Regions from separate parts of the Arthrobacter sp. Rue61a genome, predicted to be linked through region 1. Evidence: predicted binding sites of a transcription regulator. Region 1 holds the regulator's gene; each other region holds the start of a gene.

What was found. Region 1 encodes Rex, which represses fermentation and respiration genes when NADH is low (regulators of the CRP and FNR family bind a similar motif). Its sites were predicted from a motif close to CTTGTGAANNNNTTCACAAG; they were not measured.
Region 2: ARUE_RS03530 (queuosine precursor transporter) is a predicted target of Rex. The motif match lies at 2,074-2,093, and genes of this name have one in related genera.
Region 3: ARUE_RS01860 (ALF repeat-containing protein) is a predicted target of Rex. The motif match lies at 1,574-1,593, and genes of this name have one in related genera.
Region 4: ARUE_RS12845 (glyceraldehyde-3-phosphate dehydrogenase) is a predicted target of Rex. The motif match lies at 1,724-1,743, and genes of this name have one in related genera.

What each region holds. Positions count from the first base shown of each region.
Region 1 covers NC_018531.1:3,772,525-3,776,863, reverse strand. The annotation lists gene ARUE_RS17175 (DUF559 domain-containing protein) at 1-60, opposite strand, end outside; gene ARUE_RS17170 (HAD family hydrolase) at 207-1,070, opposite strand; gene ARUE_RS17165 (glutaredoxin family protein) at 1,272-1,526, shown strand; gene ARUE_RS17160 (redox-sensing transcriptional repressor Rex) at 1,603-2,310, shown strand; gene ARUE_RS17155 (hypothetical protein) at 2,358-3,143, opposite strand; gene ARUE_RS24495 (hypothetical protein) at 3,406-4,104, opposite strand.
Region 2 covers NC_018531.1:728,176-732,514, reverse strand. The annotation lists gene tgt (tRNA guanosine(34) transglycosylase Tgt) at 1-1,102, shown strand, start outside; gene ARUE_RS03530 (queuosine precursor transporter) at 1,184-1,894, opposite strand; gene ARUE_RS03525 (TetR/AcrR family transcriptional regulator) at 2,145-2,807, shown strand; gene ARUE_RS03520 (TIGR01777 family oxidoreductase) at 2,804-3,712, shown strand; gene ARUE_RS24595 (hypothetical protein) at 3,790-4,275, shown strand.
Region 3 covers NC_018531.1:379,124-383,462, reverse strand. The annotation lists gene ARUE_RS01860 (ALF repeat-containing protein) at 1-1,395, opposite strand, end outside; gene ARUE_RS01855 (amino acid permease) at 1,652-3,112, shown strand; gene ARUE_RS01850 (HNH endonuclease) at 3,109-4,339, opposite strand, start outside.
Region 4 covers NC_018531.1:2,825,201-2,829,539, reverse strand. The annotation lists gene ARUE_RS12855 (zinc ribbon domain-containing protein) at 1-463, shown strand, start outside; gene ARUE_RS12850 (YaaA family protein) at 488-1,252, opposite strand; RNA gene rnpB (RNase P RNA component class A) at 1,310-1,701, shown strand; gene ARUE_RS12845 (glyceraldehyde-3-phosphate dehydrogenase) at 1,965-3,452, shown strand; gene ARUE_RS12840 (hypothetical protein) at 3,526-3,735, shown strand; gene ARUE_RS12835 (HNH endonuclease family protein) at 3,858-4,339, shown strand, end outside.

The DNA.
Region 1 (4,339 bases):
GGGAGGAAGAGCAGTGGCATTTTGCATACCGGCATTCTTGCCCAGAAATGCTAAAGCCATCGAAAGTTATCCACAGGCTTGTTATGGCCCAAGTGGGATGTGAGAGAGGGTTGGGGTCAAGCCCGTGGGATGTGAGAGAGGGTTGGGCTCAAGCCCGAGGGATGTGAGAGAGGGTTGAGGTCAAGCCCGTGGGATGTGAGAGAGGGTTAGACGCGGGGGCCGCGGAACTTCGAGAATCCGCGCCACAAACCATACACAGCTCCGCCGACTGTGGCGGCTTTGAGGCCAAGGGTTGCCGCACGGCGTCCCGAGCGGAAATCGTAAACCGGCCAGTTGTTCTCACGGGCGTGCCGCCGCAGCTTTGAATCCGGGTTGATGACCACGGGATGACCTACCATGGTGAGCAAAGGAATGTCGTTGGCGGAGTCACTGTAGGCCCAGCAGTGGTCCAGATCCAGACCCTCTCGATCGGCCACGAGTTGGACCGCAATTGCCTTTGCAGGTCCGTGCAGGATGTCGCCCACGAGCTTCCCTGTGTACACGCCTTCGTCCACCTCGCCCACGGTTCCCAAAGCGCCTGTCAGGCCGAGCCGGGTGGAAATAACAGTGGCGACCTCGATGGGTGTGGCCGTCACGAGCCACACCTTCCGGCCGACCCGAAGGTGTTGTTCTGCCAGCGCTTTGGTTCCCGGCCAGATCCTCGACTCGATCATTTCGTCATAGACCTCTTCGCCCAAGGCTTTGATGTCAGCCACGGTAATGCCGGCAGCAAGGGTCAGTGCAGAGTCGCGCACCGAGTGGACGTCTTCCATGTTCTCGCCGCGCATGACGAACTTGAACTGCTTCCAGGCGAACCCGGCGGCCTGGGAAAGCGTGAACGCTTTTCGTTCATACATTTTGCGCGCCACGTGGAAGAGGCTGGCGCCCTTCATCAACGTATTGTCGACGTCGAAGAATGCGGCTTCGCCAGCGTGCTTCTGCGCGATGTCCTTTTTCGCCGCGTCCTTCTGCACGGTGTCCTTCTGCACCAAGGCATCTGCGACCACGGCGGCGTTCTTCTCCTCGGGCATGCCTTGAGTCTAGTCAATCGCCGGGGCCCGCGTCGGGAACGCACGGGCGAGCGCCGAAAGGGGTGGGATGTGAGAGAGGGTTGCCGGGAAGGGGGTGGGATGTGAGAGAGGGTTGCCGGGAAGGGGGTGGGATGTGAGAGAGGGTTGCCGGGAAGGGGGTGGGATGTGAGAGAGGGTCGGTGGGGCGGTTACCTTTGAGACATGGCAATTCCCGACGTCGTCCTCCTCACCAAAGCTGACTGTCACCTCTGCACGGAGGCGCGTGCCGCCGTCGAGCGTGTCACGAAAGGCCTTGGGGTGCAGTGGACCGAACAGAAGATCGACGGCGACCCACAACTGCAGGAGCGCTTCGCAGAGGAGATTCCAGTGGTGCTGGTCAACGGCATCCAGCGCGATTTCTGGAAGATCGACGAGGAACGGCTCACCCGCACCCTGAAGAAAGTCCTGGAGGGCTGAGGGTGGGGTTACCCGCAGGTAATGGCTTTTGTTGAGTCCGGCGGGGGGTCATAGAGTGGAACAACAAAGCGACGCAATGGAGAATACCGTGACTGCGCTGGAACCGTCCCCGGAAGCCACAACCGGGGATAACGAACCTGCCACCAAGCAGATCCCGCCCGCGGCTGTGGCCCGGATGACTCTCTATTTGCGCGCGCTCAACTCTCTGCTGGCCGAAGGCGTTGAGCGGGTTTCCTCGGAAGCCTTGGCCGAGGCCTCGGGAGTCAGCTCATCCACCCTCCGCAAAGACCTTTCCTATGTGGGCTCTTACGGGACCCGCGGCGTTGGCTATGAGGTCCAGTACTTGAGCCGCCACATTGCGGCAGCCCTCGGCCTGACCCACGACTGGAAGGTCGCGATTGTGGGTGCCGGTAACCTCGGCAAAGCCCTTGCCCGGTATGGAGGCTTCGAGTCCCGGGGCTTCGACGTCGTAGCCATCTTTGATGCCGACCCCATGGTGATCGGCAACGAGGTGGGATGGTTAAGGGTCAGCGACTCCGCCGAGTTGGAGCGCGTCCTGGAACGAACCCACACCAACATGGTGGTCCTGGCGTTGCCTGCAACGGTGGCCCAAGCCGTGTGCGACCGCGTGATTGCCGCCGGGATCCGGAGCATCCTGAGCTTCGCTCCGGTGCTGCTGCAGGTCCCCCCGCACGTCAACCTCCGCAAGGTGGACATGGCAACCGAGCTGCAGATCCTTGCCTACCACGCACAACGGGCGCAGACTCCGGGCCAGGCTGTTTAGCCTTCGCCGGGTCCGCGCCCGCGTCTAATACTTGGAAGTCGGCGTGTTTAGCGGCCGTAAGGGTTCTGGTACGGGTTGCCGAACGGCTGCGCCTTACGGAAGTAAGGAGCCGACGCCGGCAGGTACAGCATGACAATTGCTGCAACACCCAGCAGGATCACGATGAGCTGCAGGATGCCGTAGGTGGGACCGAACTGGAACAGGCTGGTAAGGCCGAGGACTGACAAGGCCGCGAAGACTGTGCCTAGGATCCGTGCCCAGTTCTTGCCCTTCCGGACGGGGAAGGCAACCAAGGCGTAGAGGCCCAGTGAAAGGATCGCCCCGATGATGGCGCCGACTGCGATGGCAGCCCGGATGCCTTCAGCGGATCCCTCAGGGATCTCTGTATTCTGCTGTGCGGCCTGTTGGAACATGACATCAATGATGGGATCAGCTCCGGTGAAGGCCAAGACCAGAGAGCTGATGGCGGACAGCAGTCCGGCCGCGACGATCATCCAGAACGCGTAGTTAACCATCGGCGGGATGGTGGTGGGTCCGGGCTGCTGGCTCGGCCAGTTAGTGCCCTGGCCGTACTGCGGAGCCACAGGGGCCTGGCCGTAAGGAGAGGCCTGCTGTCCGTACTGCGGTGCAGCAGGAGACTGCTGTCCGTACTGGGGTGCAGCCGGTGACTGCTGTCCGTACTGCGGCGCAGCGGGAGACTGCTGTCCGTACTGCGGCGCGGCAGGCTGACCGTACTGAGGTGCCGGGGGCTGCGGGGCAGAAGGCTGGGTGCCCTGCTGCTCGGGCTTGTTGTCGTCACCCGGGGTTGACGGCGGGTACGGAGGGTTGCTCATGGCATTCCTTTGCTTGTTCGACTGCTGGTGCGGCCGCCGGGATCAGCAAATCGACCCTGCCCCCAGCGTGGTTTTGCTACCACCGTACCTCCCGGGTCCGACGCTGCAGACGATCACACGCTGGTATTTCCAGCTCACAGGAAAAATCATCAAATCGGCTTACGCCTTCATGATGAAAGCCGCGGGAATCCGGAGGATCCGGGCCGCGGCCTTCAGCCTGCATTACCGCCGATCACGCACGACGACGGCAGTTGGGTCAGTGCTATGCGTGGCCCTTTACTGCCTTGAACCAGAGCTGCGAATTGGGCATCCACATCAGGACGACGGCGACTGCGCTGACCAGGAAGCCGAACCAGTTGCCGCCCAGGCCCATCCCGGAACCGCCGCCACTTGCCGCTCCGAAGATGGCCAGCAGCAGCGAAACGCCGGCCAGGATGGTCAAAGCGAGGCGAGCCCATTCTTTGCCTTCCTTCATCTTCATGGCCAGGACCACCTGGGCGGCGGCAACGGCCAAAGCGAGCAGGAGGAGGATGAGCGCGATTGCCGCGATACCCGGGGCGAAGGCGAAGGCTGCGATCACGGCGAAGAATCCAATAAGCCCGAACAGCAAGCCCAGGAGTCCGGAGATCACCCAAATAAAGTAGGAAACCTTCAACTCCGTCGGTAGGCCTTGGGTCTTGAACATTCCCGAGAACCCGCCCTGAGGCATGACGTCGTTGAAACTGCGCGGTCCGTCGGTGGGCATTTCGAAGTGGAAACCAGGCTGCCCGGCTGCAGGTTGGCCGGGCCCGGGCTGGGGTGTGCCGGGTTGTGAATACTGGCCTGGTTGAGACGGTGGCTGGTAACCCTGAGGGGGTTGGTAGCCCTGCGGAGGCTGGTAACCCGCAGGAGGAACATTGCCGGGCTGCGGAGGCTGGGAGCCGGGCTGCTGTGGCTGTGGTGTTTCGTCTGGGGTACTCATGGCATCACTTTAGACCGCGGGTTGAAGGATGCATAGGAAATTCGGAGCCAACTCGCAGCTAAATGCAGGCTCTTTGCCGAACAATTGCGGGGTGACTTCCCTGCATGCGAAACGGCGCCCCCACAGCGTGAACTGTGTGGGGCGCCGTTTGGCTGCGTCGGCCACGGATCAGTCTCTTGTTCGTCGCCCTCCGCGTTGTGCGGCGGGGATGACGAACAAGGGCGGGACTCGTGAA
Region 2 (4,339 bases), 1.7 Mb from region 1:
CGCCGTCGGGACCAAAGCAACCGTCAAGGCAGTGCTGCCGGAGTCGATCGCCGAGCTCGGCGCGCAGGCTGTCCTGGCCAACGCCTACCACCTGTACCTGCAGCCGGGACCTGAGATCCTCGACGCCGCGGGCGGGCTGGGCGCGTTCATGAACTGGTCCGGGCCTACCTTCACAGACTCGGGCGGATTCCAAGTGATGAGCCTCGGCTCCGGGTTCAAAAAAGTCATCGACATGAAGAACGTGGACAGCTCAGGACCCGACGACGCAGTAGCGCCCGGCAAGGAGCGGCTGGCGCACATTGACGACGACGGAGTCTGGTTCAAATCGCACCTCAACGGGGATCGGCACCGCTTCTCCCCCGAAATTTCCATGCAAGTCCAGCACCAGATCGGCGCGGACATCATGTTCGCTTTCGACGAGCTCACCACGCTGCAGAACTCACGGGCTTATCAGGAGGAGTCGCTTGAACGGACCCGGTTGTGGGCGCTGCGGTGCTTGGAGGAGCACGCTCGCTTGACCTCATCCCGTGTGGGCAAGCCGTACCAGGCGCTGTTCGGCGTGATCCAGGGCGCCCAGTACGAGGACCTGCGCCGCAAGGCATGCCAAGACCTTGGCGCCATGCCCTTTGACGGGTACGGCATCGGCGGGGCGCTGGAGAAGGAAAACCTTGGCACGATCGTCCGCTGGTGCAACGAGGAACTTCCCGAGGACAAGCCCCGGCACCTGCTGGGCATCTCGGAGCCGGACGACATTTTCACGGCCGTCGAGAACGGCGCCGACACGTTCGACTGCGTCTCCCCCACCCGCGTTGCCCGGAACTCCGCGTTCTACACGCCGTTCGGCCGGTTCAACCTGTCCGGCGCTAAGTACAAGACCGACTTCGGGCCCCTGCAGGACGGCTGCGACTGCTACACCTGCGTGAACTATTCGCGGGCCTACATCCACCACCTGTTCAAGGCCAAGGAAATGCTCTCGGCAACCCTGATCTCCATCCACAACGAGCGTTTTGTGGTGAAGATGGTGGACGACGCCCGCCTCGCCATCGAATCCGGGGACTTCCTTGAGTTCAAGGCGGAGACTCTGGGCCGGTACTACTCCTAGGCGTCGAGTTCGCCGGAAGCATGCGTGAGCGTGCGGAATCTTGCGGCGACCTCACACGCTTCCGGCGAACTCGGCGAAAGCCTACGCCGCGACGACTCCGTAGCTCGGCTCGCGCTTCTTGATCCAGCCAACAACCAGCACTGTGACCGGGACGAACAGGAACTCCACGGCGGTCTTGTAGACGAAGCCCACCAGGACGTAGTTCAGGAACGAGCCGAAGTCCGTGATGCCAATGACCGACGCCGCGATGCTGCAGAAGATCAGGGTGTCCACGAATTCACCCACCACCGATGAGCCCATCAGGCGCGCCCACAGTGACTTCTCGCCGGTGCGGGCCTTCATCTTCACCAGGATCCAGGAGTTGATGGTCTGCCCGGCCAGGAAAGCGAGCAGCGAACCGAGGACGATCAGCGGAACCGGGCCCAAGGCACCTTCGATGGCAGCCTGCTTGGCGGTTCCATACTCGTCATTGAAGCCGGGCAGCACGATGATGATCCAGTAGCAAAGGGATGCGAACACCGAGAGCGCGAACGAGGTGATGATGGCCTTGCGCGCCACCTTGAAGCCGTAGACCTCACTCATGACGTCGCCCAGAATGTAGGCGAGCGGGAACAGGAAGAACCCGCCGTCAGTGATGATCGGGCCAAGCACGACGCCCTTGGACGCGCCGATGTTGGACAGGATCAGCACCACGGCCATGATGGCCAGCATGATGCCGAAATACGGGGAGCCGATCGAAGCGAAGCGCGGAGCGGGCTTGCTCAAAGTACTGGAGCCGGAGGGCGAGGGCATGGGTCATCCATTTCGTAGTGGTTCGCGCAGGCCCCCATAGTGAGGTTGCCCCGCTGTATTAGCACTGTGGTTGGTGGGGCATCGGGCCCGGCACCGGTTCCATTCTCCCACCACGGACCCTCTCTCACATCCCGCGCGCTTCCGAGCAGCCCTCTCTCACCTCCCACCATCCCGTCGCCGTTTTGAACACGTTCAGAAAAGTGACATACTCGTTCTTGAACACGTTCAAAATTCACGCAAGGAGCAGCTGGTGGCAGCAAAGAGTGAACAGACCCGGCAATTGGTGGCCGATGTTGCGCTGAAGATGTTCCGCGAAGTCGGCTTCGAAAAGACCACCATGCGCGCCATTGCACAGGAGGCCGGAGTCTCGGTCGGCAACGCCTACTACTACTTCGCTTCCAAGGACGAGCTGGTCCAGGAGCTGTACATCCAAGTCCAGGATGAGCACGCCGTGGTTGCGGCGCAGGCCCTCGAAGGGGTTCAGGATCTCGCGGGGCGCCTGAAAGCAGTGCTCCACACCGGCGTCGACGTCATGGCGCCGTACCACCAGTTCGGTTCCGATTTCATCGCGACGGCGATCCGGCCGTCGTCGCCCGTCAATCCGTTCGGCGCGGCGTCCACCGCCGCCCGCGAGGCTTCCCTCGCGATCTTCCGTTCCGCCGTCGAAGGTTCCTCTCCCGCCGTCGCCAAGAAACTGCGCGGCGACCTGCCTGAGCTGCTGTGGTTGGCGTACATGGGCGTCGCGCTGTTCTGGGTTTACGACAAATCCGAGGACCAGCGCCGGACACGAAAACTTATCGACGGCGCTGCCCCGCTGGTGGCGCGCGGCCTGTCGCTGGCGAAGATTCCCGGTGTCAGCAAGGTGTTCGACGACGTCCTGGGGCTCGTGCGCAGTGTCAAGGAAGAGTCATGATGTCGCGGACGGTGGTGATCGCGGGTGCTTCCGGCTTCATTGGAGGCTACTTCAAGCAGCGGTTCATTGCCGAGGGGTGGCAGGTCCGGACCGTTGGGCGGGACGCCTCGGCGGACGCGCAATGGCACGACGACGGCGCCATCACCAAAGTGCTGGACGGCGCCGAGCTGCTGGTGAACCTCGCCGGACGGTCTGTGAATTGCCGCTACGACGAGAAGCACCGGCGGGAGATTCTGGACTCCCGCGTTCTGACCACACGTGCATTGGGCCGGGCTGTGGCTGCCTGCGCCGAACCGCCCCGGACGTGGATCAACTCGAGTACTGGAACCATCTACCGGCACGCCGAAGATCACCCACAGTCGGAGGTCTCGGGCGAATTGGGCAGCGGGTTCTCCGTGGACGTAGCCCGGGCTTGGGAGGATGAGTTAGCGGCTGCTGTTGTGCCGGCTACGCGGAAGGTGCCGCTGCGCATTGCGATCGTGTTGGGGGCCGGCGGGGTCATGAGCCCCCTCCGTAACCTGGCCCGGCTTGGCCTGGGTGGACACATGGGCCCGGGCACGCAAAAGTTCAGCTGGATCCATGTGGAGGACTTGTTCCGGGCGGTGGTGTTTATCCACGCGGATCCCGGAGTGACGGGTCCGGTGAACGCAGCGTCGCCCTACCCCGTGGACAACCGGGAGCTGATGGCCCTGGTTCGACGGAGCATGGGTGTCCCCTTTGGCATCCCGACGCCAGCGTGGCTGCTTGAGGCCGGAGCCGTTCTGATCCGTACGCAAACGGAGTTGGTGCTGAAGAGCAGATGGGTGGAGCCCCGAAAACTGCTCGATGCCGGCTTCACGTTTGAGTACCCGTCGTTGGCAGGCGCCCTCAACCAGATCGCGAACCCCACACGCTCTCTCACATAACCGCCCCTTCAGCCAAACCATCTCTCACCTAACCGCCCCTTCAGCCGAACGCTCTCTCACATCACTCGGAGGTAATCGTGAGCCAGGAACCATGGACCGACGAAGATGAGTACGCGCTGGCAACAAAACGCCCAACCGGAGGCTGGCGTTACGGCCCGAAGGACCGGGTGGTGCTGGGTTGGAAAGGCTTAGTTGTAGGAATCGTCGTGGCTGACGCGGTGTTCTTCCTCTCCTGGGCCATTCCGTCCTGGAACCTCAACCCAAGCCAAGCCAGCTACACCATGACCATGACGGCGACGGCGATGATCATAGGGATCATCCCGATCGGCGTCGTGGGGACAGCTGTCGGTTGGCCTTTGGGGGTGGCATTGCGAAGCATCCGCAACCAGTGGGTTCATGTAGCCGCATTCTTCGCGGCCGGGGCGATCATCTGCGTCCCCTTCGGAGGATTTTGGAGCTCCTCCGCATGGACCTTCCCTTTATCCATCGCCTTCGCAGCCGGCGTTGGCCGCCTCGCTGTCTGGAAGCTGGCGCGAATCAACCACGCCGGCGATCCGACGTAGCGGGGAACATCCCTCTCATAGTCTGCGTAGGACTGGCCAAACCGCTCCTGGAGCGCAGACTCTT
Region 3 (4,339 bases), 1.3 Mb from region 1:
ATCTGCGGCGTCCAGTTTCTGGTAAGCGAGGATGCGGTTGTCGAGGTCCTGCGGACCAGCAAATCCGTACTCCAGGAAGTAACGGACGTCTGCGTGGCTGGCAGACTTCACGGCCTCGGTGGCAGCCTTCTGTACGTACTTGCCACCCGTGGCTTGGTATTGGAAAGCACGCTGGCGGTCGGCAACCAGTGCGGCCTCGTCCAGCTCAAAGGCAGCATCGTGGCCGACGGTGACGAAGTCCTTGATTGCAGCATCGCCACCCAGCAGCGCAGCCTCCGCGGCTTTCCGAACCTCAGGCGTACCCACCAATGCGAGATCCAAGGTGGCCTGGCGGGCATCATTGATCAGCGCGTCGAGGTCGGCACCGGGCGCCGTCAGGGTTGTGAGAAGCCCGGGAAGCTCTTTGGCTGCTTTTCCAAAAGCTTCTTGAAACGGCTTCTTAGCGGTCATGCTTGCACCGTCGATGATGGCACGCGGAACGGCCTGTGTGGTCTGGAATTTCCAGTCGGCCATCAATCGGGCCGTGTCTGCTTCCCTCGCAGCTGATGCTGTGTTTTTGGCCTTCTCCACGGCGGCCTTCGCGCGATCAGCGACCGCAACGGTGCCGTTGGGATTGGCTGCGATGTCTGACTTGATTTGTTGGAGCAGCCCGGTCACTGTTGCCGTCTCTGAATCGCGATCGGCAGCAACAAACTGGCCGTAACGAAGGAAAGTAGCGAGGACCTCCGGATCATAGGTGTCCAGAGCCGCTTGGGCTCCGAGAGTGACACCGGCGATGGGCGAATTTGTCAGGTGTGTGACAGCCTCCCGGTCCTGGCCCTGAGCAGTCTTACGCCAGCCCTCGAGAACGAATCCCTCGATAGCCTCAGCGCCTTGATCCAAGCTCTTGGAAGCAGCCATGCGGACGGGACCTTCGTAGTTGAGGAACCAGCTTGTAGCGATCCGCAAATCAAGTTCCCAGGATTTGGCCCAACCGCTCGACAGGAAGCTATCAATCACAGCGGGGTCATTCGTGGCCAGTACCCGGACCGCGCTCTCCCTGACGTTCTCGCTTCCCCGCGTCGTCAGCTCGGTAACCAGCTGCTTGCGGTCCGCGGCCAGCGTAACGTCCTGTCCGCCGTCGAGAAATGTCTGCAGCGCCTCCGGCCCGCCCACAAGAGCCGCAGCAGCGGCGGCACGGGTTGCAGGGCCGCCCGCCTTCCACAGCTCAACGACGCCGGCAGTATCAGTCGCCCGCTCCACGAACGGGACAGGAGCCTGAGCGGCGTGCGGAACTTCAAAAGCTGGAATTTCGTAGGCCTGAGCGGGAGCAGCGAGGAGCAAAGAAGCCCCAGCTACAACGGCAACAAGGGCAGCAGTAACACGGCGCCGGGCAGTGCGGAATGCAGAGTTCAAGAGTCCCCCAAGTAACGGATGCGATGGCAGCGCGGAGTTCAATGGGGGCGACGCGGATGCGAGGGATGCCTGACCGGTGACGAGCTGTCCGCGGTCATCATATCCGACCGGAGACTATGACTTTTACCACGGTGAAAATCGACGCCACTGGACTGTCTGCGATCAAAGACACCAAAGCCCCGTGAGTCCCATCACAAGGCGCCCAAAAGTGATCTGCTGGATAGCGATCCCCTCCCAAAGACGAGAAGGTTTTACTATGCAACAAACCAAGCTGGCTGTGGAGAGCTCTGTCCTCCAAGCCGCGGGTACGGCGCTCAGCCGAGGCCTCAACGTCCGTCACATTCGCTTCATGGCGCTCGGATCTGCGATCGGCACCGGCCTTTTCTACGGCTCCGCCTCCGCCATCCAGAAAGCCGGCCCCGCCGTCCTGCTGGCCTACATCATCGGCGGCGCGGCCGTGTTCATGGTGATGCGAGCACTGGGCGAAATGGCTGTCCGACACCCCGTGTCGGGCTCCTTCGGCCAGTACGCGTCCAAGTATCTGGGACCGTTCGCGGGCTTTGTGACCGGTTGGACTTATGTGTTCGAGATGGCGATCGTGGCCATCGCCGATGTCACAGCCTTCAGTATCTATATGGGCTTTTGGTTCCCACAGGTGGACAGATGGATCTGGGTGCTCGCGATCATCCTGTTTCTGGGCGCCATGAACCTGCTCAGCGTGAAGGTGTTCGGCGAGCTCGAGTTCTGGTTCTCGCTGATCAAGGTGGTGGCGATTATCGCCATGATCGTCGGCGGTGCTGCGATCGTCGTGTTCGGCTTCCAAACGGGCGACGGCGGTGGCGTGGCACCGGGACTCGGGAACCTCGTGAATCACGGCGGTTTGTTCCCCAATGGTTTCGAGGGGCTCCTGGCCGCGTTCGCCGTCGTGATGTTTGCCTTTGGCGGGATCGAGACGATCGGTATCACGGCGGGCGAGGCCACGAACCCCAAGAAGGTCATCCCTCAAGCAGTTAATACTGTGCCCGTCCGCGTTTTGTTGTTCTACGTACTGACTTTGGGCGTGCTGATGAGCATCTTCCCGTGGAATGAAATCGGCAGCAGCGGCAGTCCGTTCGTGCAGATCTTCGATGGTTTGGGCATCCCGGCCGCCCCGCATATCCTCAACGCCGTGGTCATTACCGCCGCGCTCTCGGCGATCAACAGCGACATCTTCGGTGCTGGCCGCATCCTGTTCGGACTGGCCCAGCAGGGACACGCGCCCAAGAGCTTCAGCAAAATCTCCCGGCATGGTGTTCCGTGGATGACCGTGGTGATGATGGGCGGGATCCTGCTGGTGGGCGTCGTATTGAACGCTGTCATTCCGGAGGACGTGTTCGTGCTCATTGCCTCGATCGCTACCTTCGCCACCGTGTGGGTTTGGGTGATGATCCTCGCTTCGCACGTCGCCATGAAGCGGGAGATCAAGCGCAAGGGCCTGCCGGCGTCGGAATTCGGTTCGCCTCTGTGGCCTGTTGCGTCCATTCTCACCATGGCGTTCATGGCCATGGTGATCGTGATCCTGGGCGTCTTCGAGGACACGCGTGTTGCCTTGTACGTTGGCGGAACCTGGCTGGTGCTGCTGTTCGTGGCCTACAAGCTGTGGGTCCGCGGTGGCGGTTTGCTCAGGGCAGAGCTGGTGGACGAGACGGCCGCCCTACCGGTGGTGAAGGCACGTTAGTTTCTGAGGCGCGTGGACTTGTGCCCCGGCAGCGGTGGCGCTTTGGATTTGTAGCTATGCCCGGTGGGAGTGCTGACACGGATCGTGTGCACGTCACCGGGCATGCTCTTTGCGGTCCAGCCCGGATTCTCCTTGGTGTGGTTGCAGGCTTCGCAAAGCCCGGCCCCATTGTTGAGGTGGGTGCTGCCTTCTGAATGCCAGGGAATGACGTGGTCGATGTGCCGGATGGGCGCGTCACAATACGGGGTACGGCATGTGTTGTCCCGGATGTGGATGAAGCGTCTCAACTTTTGGGGGAAGAACCGTGCTTTTGAGTCCATCGTCAGGAGCTCGCCGCTGCGGGGAGCTGTGTAGAGGCGGCGGAGCAGCACTCTCAATTCGCTGCGGTCCGCGGACTCCAGGTTCCAATGAAGCTGATCCTCATACCCGGATTGTTCCTCAACCAGAAGCGCCCTTGCCCATTCAGCGGGTACGATTCCGTAGCCTTCGAGCCGCGCGGGCTCGGGGTCCCCTTGAAAGAGCGTGCGATCGGTCATGACGAGGTTGAGGTTGATGCCCGCGACACCACCCGACGTGCCCGTAACGCGTTCGGTCAGGGTGTCAGCCATGACTTGGCCGCGGGTCCGTGCGTCCCCGCTGGAACGGACGGAGTCCGCTGTCCGGGTCAGCGCTGCATAGACGGCCACGCCTTGGGCGACCGGGAGCAGTGCGGTGAGGTACGTCATGGTGTCCGGCGCAGGACGGAGGCTGACCGTACGTTCCGTAGCTGCACGGCTGGCTCGCTGTGCCACAGACCGCGGGTCACGACGATATGCGGCGGCTTTTGCGGCGGCGATGATGGCCTTGTCTCCGGTCCCATCGAAGGTCCCGGCGTCCGGGGCGAGTTCCTCGTCCACCGCTGCCCGGTCCTCAACGGACAGGCAGGCTGTTTCCTTCACGAGCAGCGTGGCCCGCCACTCGTTCAACTGGCCCGACTCCAGCGCTGCCATGGTTCGCGGCATCTCCGTGACAAGCGCTTTGGCAAAGCCAAAGAGTCTGGATCCTTTATTCGGTGATTCCCGCCGCGCCAACGCCACCTGCGCAGCAACGCCCATGCCACGCTCTGCCGCGGGAACCCCGGCCTGGGCCTGCTCGGCCCTCTGCGCCAGATCAAACGCCACTGCAACCCGGGCTTGCCGGGCTGAAATGGCAGACTTCAGGTCCTCAAGATCGCGCAATTCATCAATC
Region 4 (4,339 bases), 950 kb from region 1:
CCTGTCCAAGGACCTGGTGGCGCTGCAGAGTGACATTGCCTCACTCAACAAGCGCCGCTCGGACCTTGAAGACGTTGAGCTCGAAATCCTGGAACGCCTGGATACATTGCGCGAGCGTCAGGCCGCTCAGCAGTCGATCGTGGACGATATCCAAGGCTCGTTCGGCAGCATCCGGGCGGAGCTGGACGAAGCCATTGCCGAGATTGCAGCCGAGGAAACGGTGGTTCGTGGACAGCGCGCCGCCTTCGCGGAATCGCTGGACGCGGGAGTACTTGCCATCTACGAGAAGACCATTGCCAAGCGCGGTGTCGGCGCAGCCCGTCTGTTCCACGGCAAGTCCGAAGGCTCCGGCATGATGCTCAGCCCCGGCGACCTTGCCGAAGTCAAAGCTGCAGCAGAGGACGAGATCGTGTTTTGCCCGGACTCAGGTGTCATCCTGGTCCGTTCGGCGGAGTGGAACTGACGCAGCCCAACGCCGGTTGGACACTCAGGTGGTGAGGATGATGTTGAGCGCGTGCGGCTTGCGGGCCGTGCCCTCAACAAGTTCCGCAGTCCAAATCTCCCGGGCAGCCTTCAGGAGCTGATCCGGGGTTGCCGGCGCTTTGCCGCGCCGGGTCAGCAGGTGGCGGCCCAGTTCGCCGCGGGTGTGTTTGGCGAAGTGACTGACAACCGTGCGCTTGCCGTTCGCTTCGTTGAAGACGTTGACGTTAACCGTCTGCGTCGCCGGGGGAGCCCAGGCAGCGGCATAGGTGCTGGAACGGCAATCCACCAAGAGTTCGCCCTCGGCGCGTGAGGCGAGGGCTGCGTTAAGCTGCGGCTTCCAGTAGGAGGCGAGGCGCCCGACGTCGGGCAATGCCGTTCCCATCGACAGCCGATAGGCGGGCACGTGGTCGCCGAAGCCTATGGCGCCCCACAGGGCGGAAACCACCAGGATGGATTCGCTCGCCTTGCGGCGTTGCGTTGGCGTCATGCTGTTGTAGCCCAAGGCGTCGTACAGGACCCCTGAATAGACCTGATGCGCGGGAGCGGCTGGTTCGGCATGCAGCCGGGTATTACGTTCGACGTCGTCCCGCAACGAGGCACCGACCCCCAGCAGCGTCAGTGCATCCTCGTGCGCGCTCACCATACCCAGTGCTTCGAGTACTTTTGCCCGGTAAGGGTTCAGTTCGGGGAAGCTGAGCGATTCCCAGTTTATGGCGGGACCGTTGGCAGCGGGGGTCTTGCCTTCGGAAGGCGGCAGCAGAATCAGCACCAGTCGATATTACCGGGGACTTTGCCTGGCCCCAACGCCGGTAGACTGGACGGCGGATGGGTCGACCAGGCGGTCGCGCGTCACGGAAGTGACTCGAGGAACGTCCGGGCTCCGAAGAGCAGGGTGGTGGGTAACGCCCACTCGGGGTAACCCGCAGGCCAGTGCCACAGAGAACAGACCGCCTGCGCGTCGTGATGTTTGCATCGCGGGGCAGCAGGTAAGGGTGAAACGGTGGTGTAAGAGACCACCAGCTCCCCGGGTGACCGGGGAGGCTAGGTAAACCCCACCCGGAGCAAGGCCAGACAGGACACGTTTGAGGGCTGCTCGCCCGAGTGTCCGGGTAGGCTGCTGGAGGGCGTCGGCAACGGCGTTCGTAGATGGATGGCCGCTACTCCCTTGCTGGTAACGGCAGGGGATGACAGAACCCGGCGTATCGGTCGACCCATCCATTTATGACTCCCGGATTTGTGCCGTGTGAGTGATTTCACGCCCTGGGGCGGCCTGCAGCCCTTCCTTCCGCCCTAGAATGGTTACTGAACGTAGATGTTCTGCCGCCGGGACTGCGTTCGCAGCCGGCGGATTTTCTTTGCTCTCGTTCAAGGCGCTGTGGGTGGACCGAAGCCCGCTGGCGCATGTGCCGCAGGATCACTCCGGGCGGCCGCTGCCATCTGCATACGAGGACGTATGTGGTTGACCCAAGGAAGGTAGTTCTGTGAGCCAGACGTCAGATTCTTGTCTTGATAAGTGGATGGGCCGGGAGGCTCTCGCCGAGGCCATGATTCCCGTGATCGGCCGGTTGTACCGGGAAAACAACGTGGTCACCAGCATCCACGGCCGGAGCCTGATCAACAAGTCCACCATGAACATCCTGAAGGCCCACCGCTTTGCGCGCCGGATGAGCAACCACGAGCTTCTGCTCGAAGAGACCGCACCGCTGCTGAATGCCCTGTCCGAGCTGGAACTCGGCGCAGCCGCCATTGACATTGCACGTTTGACCGAGAAGTTCCGGGCCGAAGGCAACGGCGCCTCGCTGGATGAGTACCTGCGTGCCGAGCTCGCCGAGATCGTGGGAAAGCGTGGCGCCGACAACCGCACCAGCACCGACGTCGTTCTCTACGGCTTCGGCCGCATCGGCCGCCTCCTGGCGCGCATCCTCATTGAAAAGGCCGGTGGCGGACACGGTCTGCGGCTCCGCGCCATCGTTGTTCGCAAGGGCGCTGAGAACGATCTGGTGAAGCGCGCCAGCCTGCTGCGCCGCGACTCCGTGCACGGTTCCTTCGAGGGCACCATCCGCGTGGACGAGGAAGCCAACACCATCACCGCCAACGGCGTGCAGGTCCAGGTCATTTACTCGGACAACCCTGCCACTGTGGACTACACCGCATATGGCATCAAGGATGCCTTGGTGGTGGACAACACCGGCCGCTGGCGCGACGCCGATGGCCTCTCCCAGCACCTGCAGAGCAAGGGCGTTGCCCGCGTCCTGTTGACGGCACCAGGCAAGGGCGACCTCAAGAACATCGTCCACGGCATCAACCACAAGGACATCTCCGATGACGACAAGATCGTCACCGCGGCATCCTGCACCACCAACGCCATCACGCCGGTGCTGAAGGCTATCAACGACAAGTTCGGCATCATTCACGGCCACGTGGAAACGGTTCACTCGTTCACCAACGACCAGAACCTGATCGATAACTTCCACAAGGGTGACCGCCGCGGCCGTTCGGCAGCACTGAACATGGTCATCACGGAGACCGGTGCCGCCAAGGCTGTAGCCAAGGCGCTGCCCGAGTTGCAGGGCAAGCTCACGGGCAACGCCATCCGCGTACCCACCCCGGATGTCTCCATGGCCATCCTGAACCTCAACCTTGAGAACGGCACTACTCGCGACGAAGTCAACGACTTCCTCCGCGAAATGTCCTTGCACTCGGACCTTCGCAAGCAAATCGACTACATCGACTCTCCCGACGTGGTGTCCACTGACTTCGTTGGCTCGCGTCGCGCCGGCATTGTTGATGGCCTCGCAACGATTTCCAACGACAAGAACCTGGTTCTTTACGTCTGGTACGACAACGAGTTCGGCTACTCCTGCCAGGTTGTGCGTGTCATGGAAGAAATGGCAGGTGTGAACCCGCCGTCCTTCCCCGCGCGTGACGTGATTGCTCCCATCGCGGTGCTTGAAGGGGCAGGAGCCTAGGCGCTCCGAACTATTGGCGGGTTTCCCGGCTGAGTCACTGGTATCAGCCGGGAAACCTGATCAAAATGGGTTCATGGAAAACGAATCAACGTTGGAACATGAGACCACGCTGGAGCACGCCCTGGACGTAGCGAAGGCCAACCACAAACAAGCCCAGAAACTTCTGGATCAAGCCATCGCAGCCAACGCGGCCGGTGACGTCACGGATCAGCGCGTTGAACAGTTGCGTGGCCTCCTTGCGGTGGCAACGGAGGACCTTCAGCGTGTAATGCGTGAGCAATAGGCCGCTGAGAAAGCCCCATGCCCGCAGTGTGACTTCTCCTACACACTGTGGATATCGGCTCTGACTGTCGGGGCCCTGTCCTACGCTCATAGGACATTGCCTGCCCCACTGGATGGAGTCTCTTGAGTACCACATGGTCTGCCTACAAGCGCGCCCGGAGAAGGTCACGTCAAGCGTGGGCCATTCTTGGACTGGCGGCCGCCACCATCGTGGCAGGGCTGTCCTGGTTTTTCACCACCGGACAATTCAGTACCGCTGAACCGTGGGCAGTCGGCCCAAGCGAAGCCCCTGTCTACAAACCCGGTTGGATGAAACCCCTTCGCGGTGCGGCGCCCGTTACCCCGGAGAGGGCAAGCGACGCCCTGGAGCGGCTCCCGGTCAAAGGGCGGGCGGCAAAAACGGACTACGACAGGGCCGCTTTCGGTCAAGCCTGGGCGGACGCTGACCGTAACGGATGCGATACACGAAACGACATCCTGCGGAGGGACCTCTCGGGCGTCGAATTCACGGAGGGTTCATCGTGCAAGGTCGCCGGTGGTAGCTTTCACGAACCCTACACAGGGGCACAAGTGACCTTCCAAAGAGGCCAGGACACCAGTGCCGC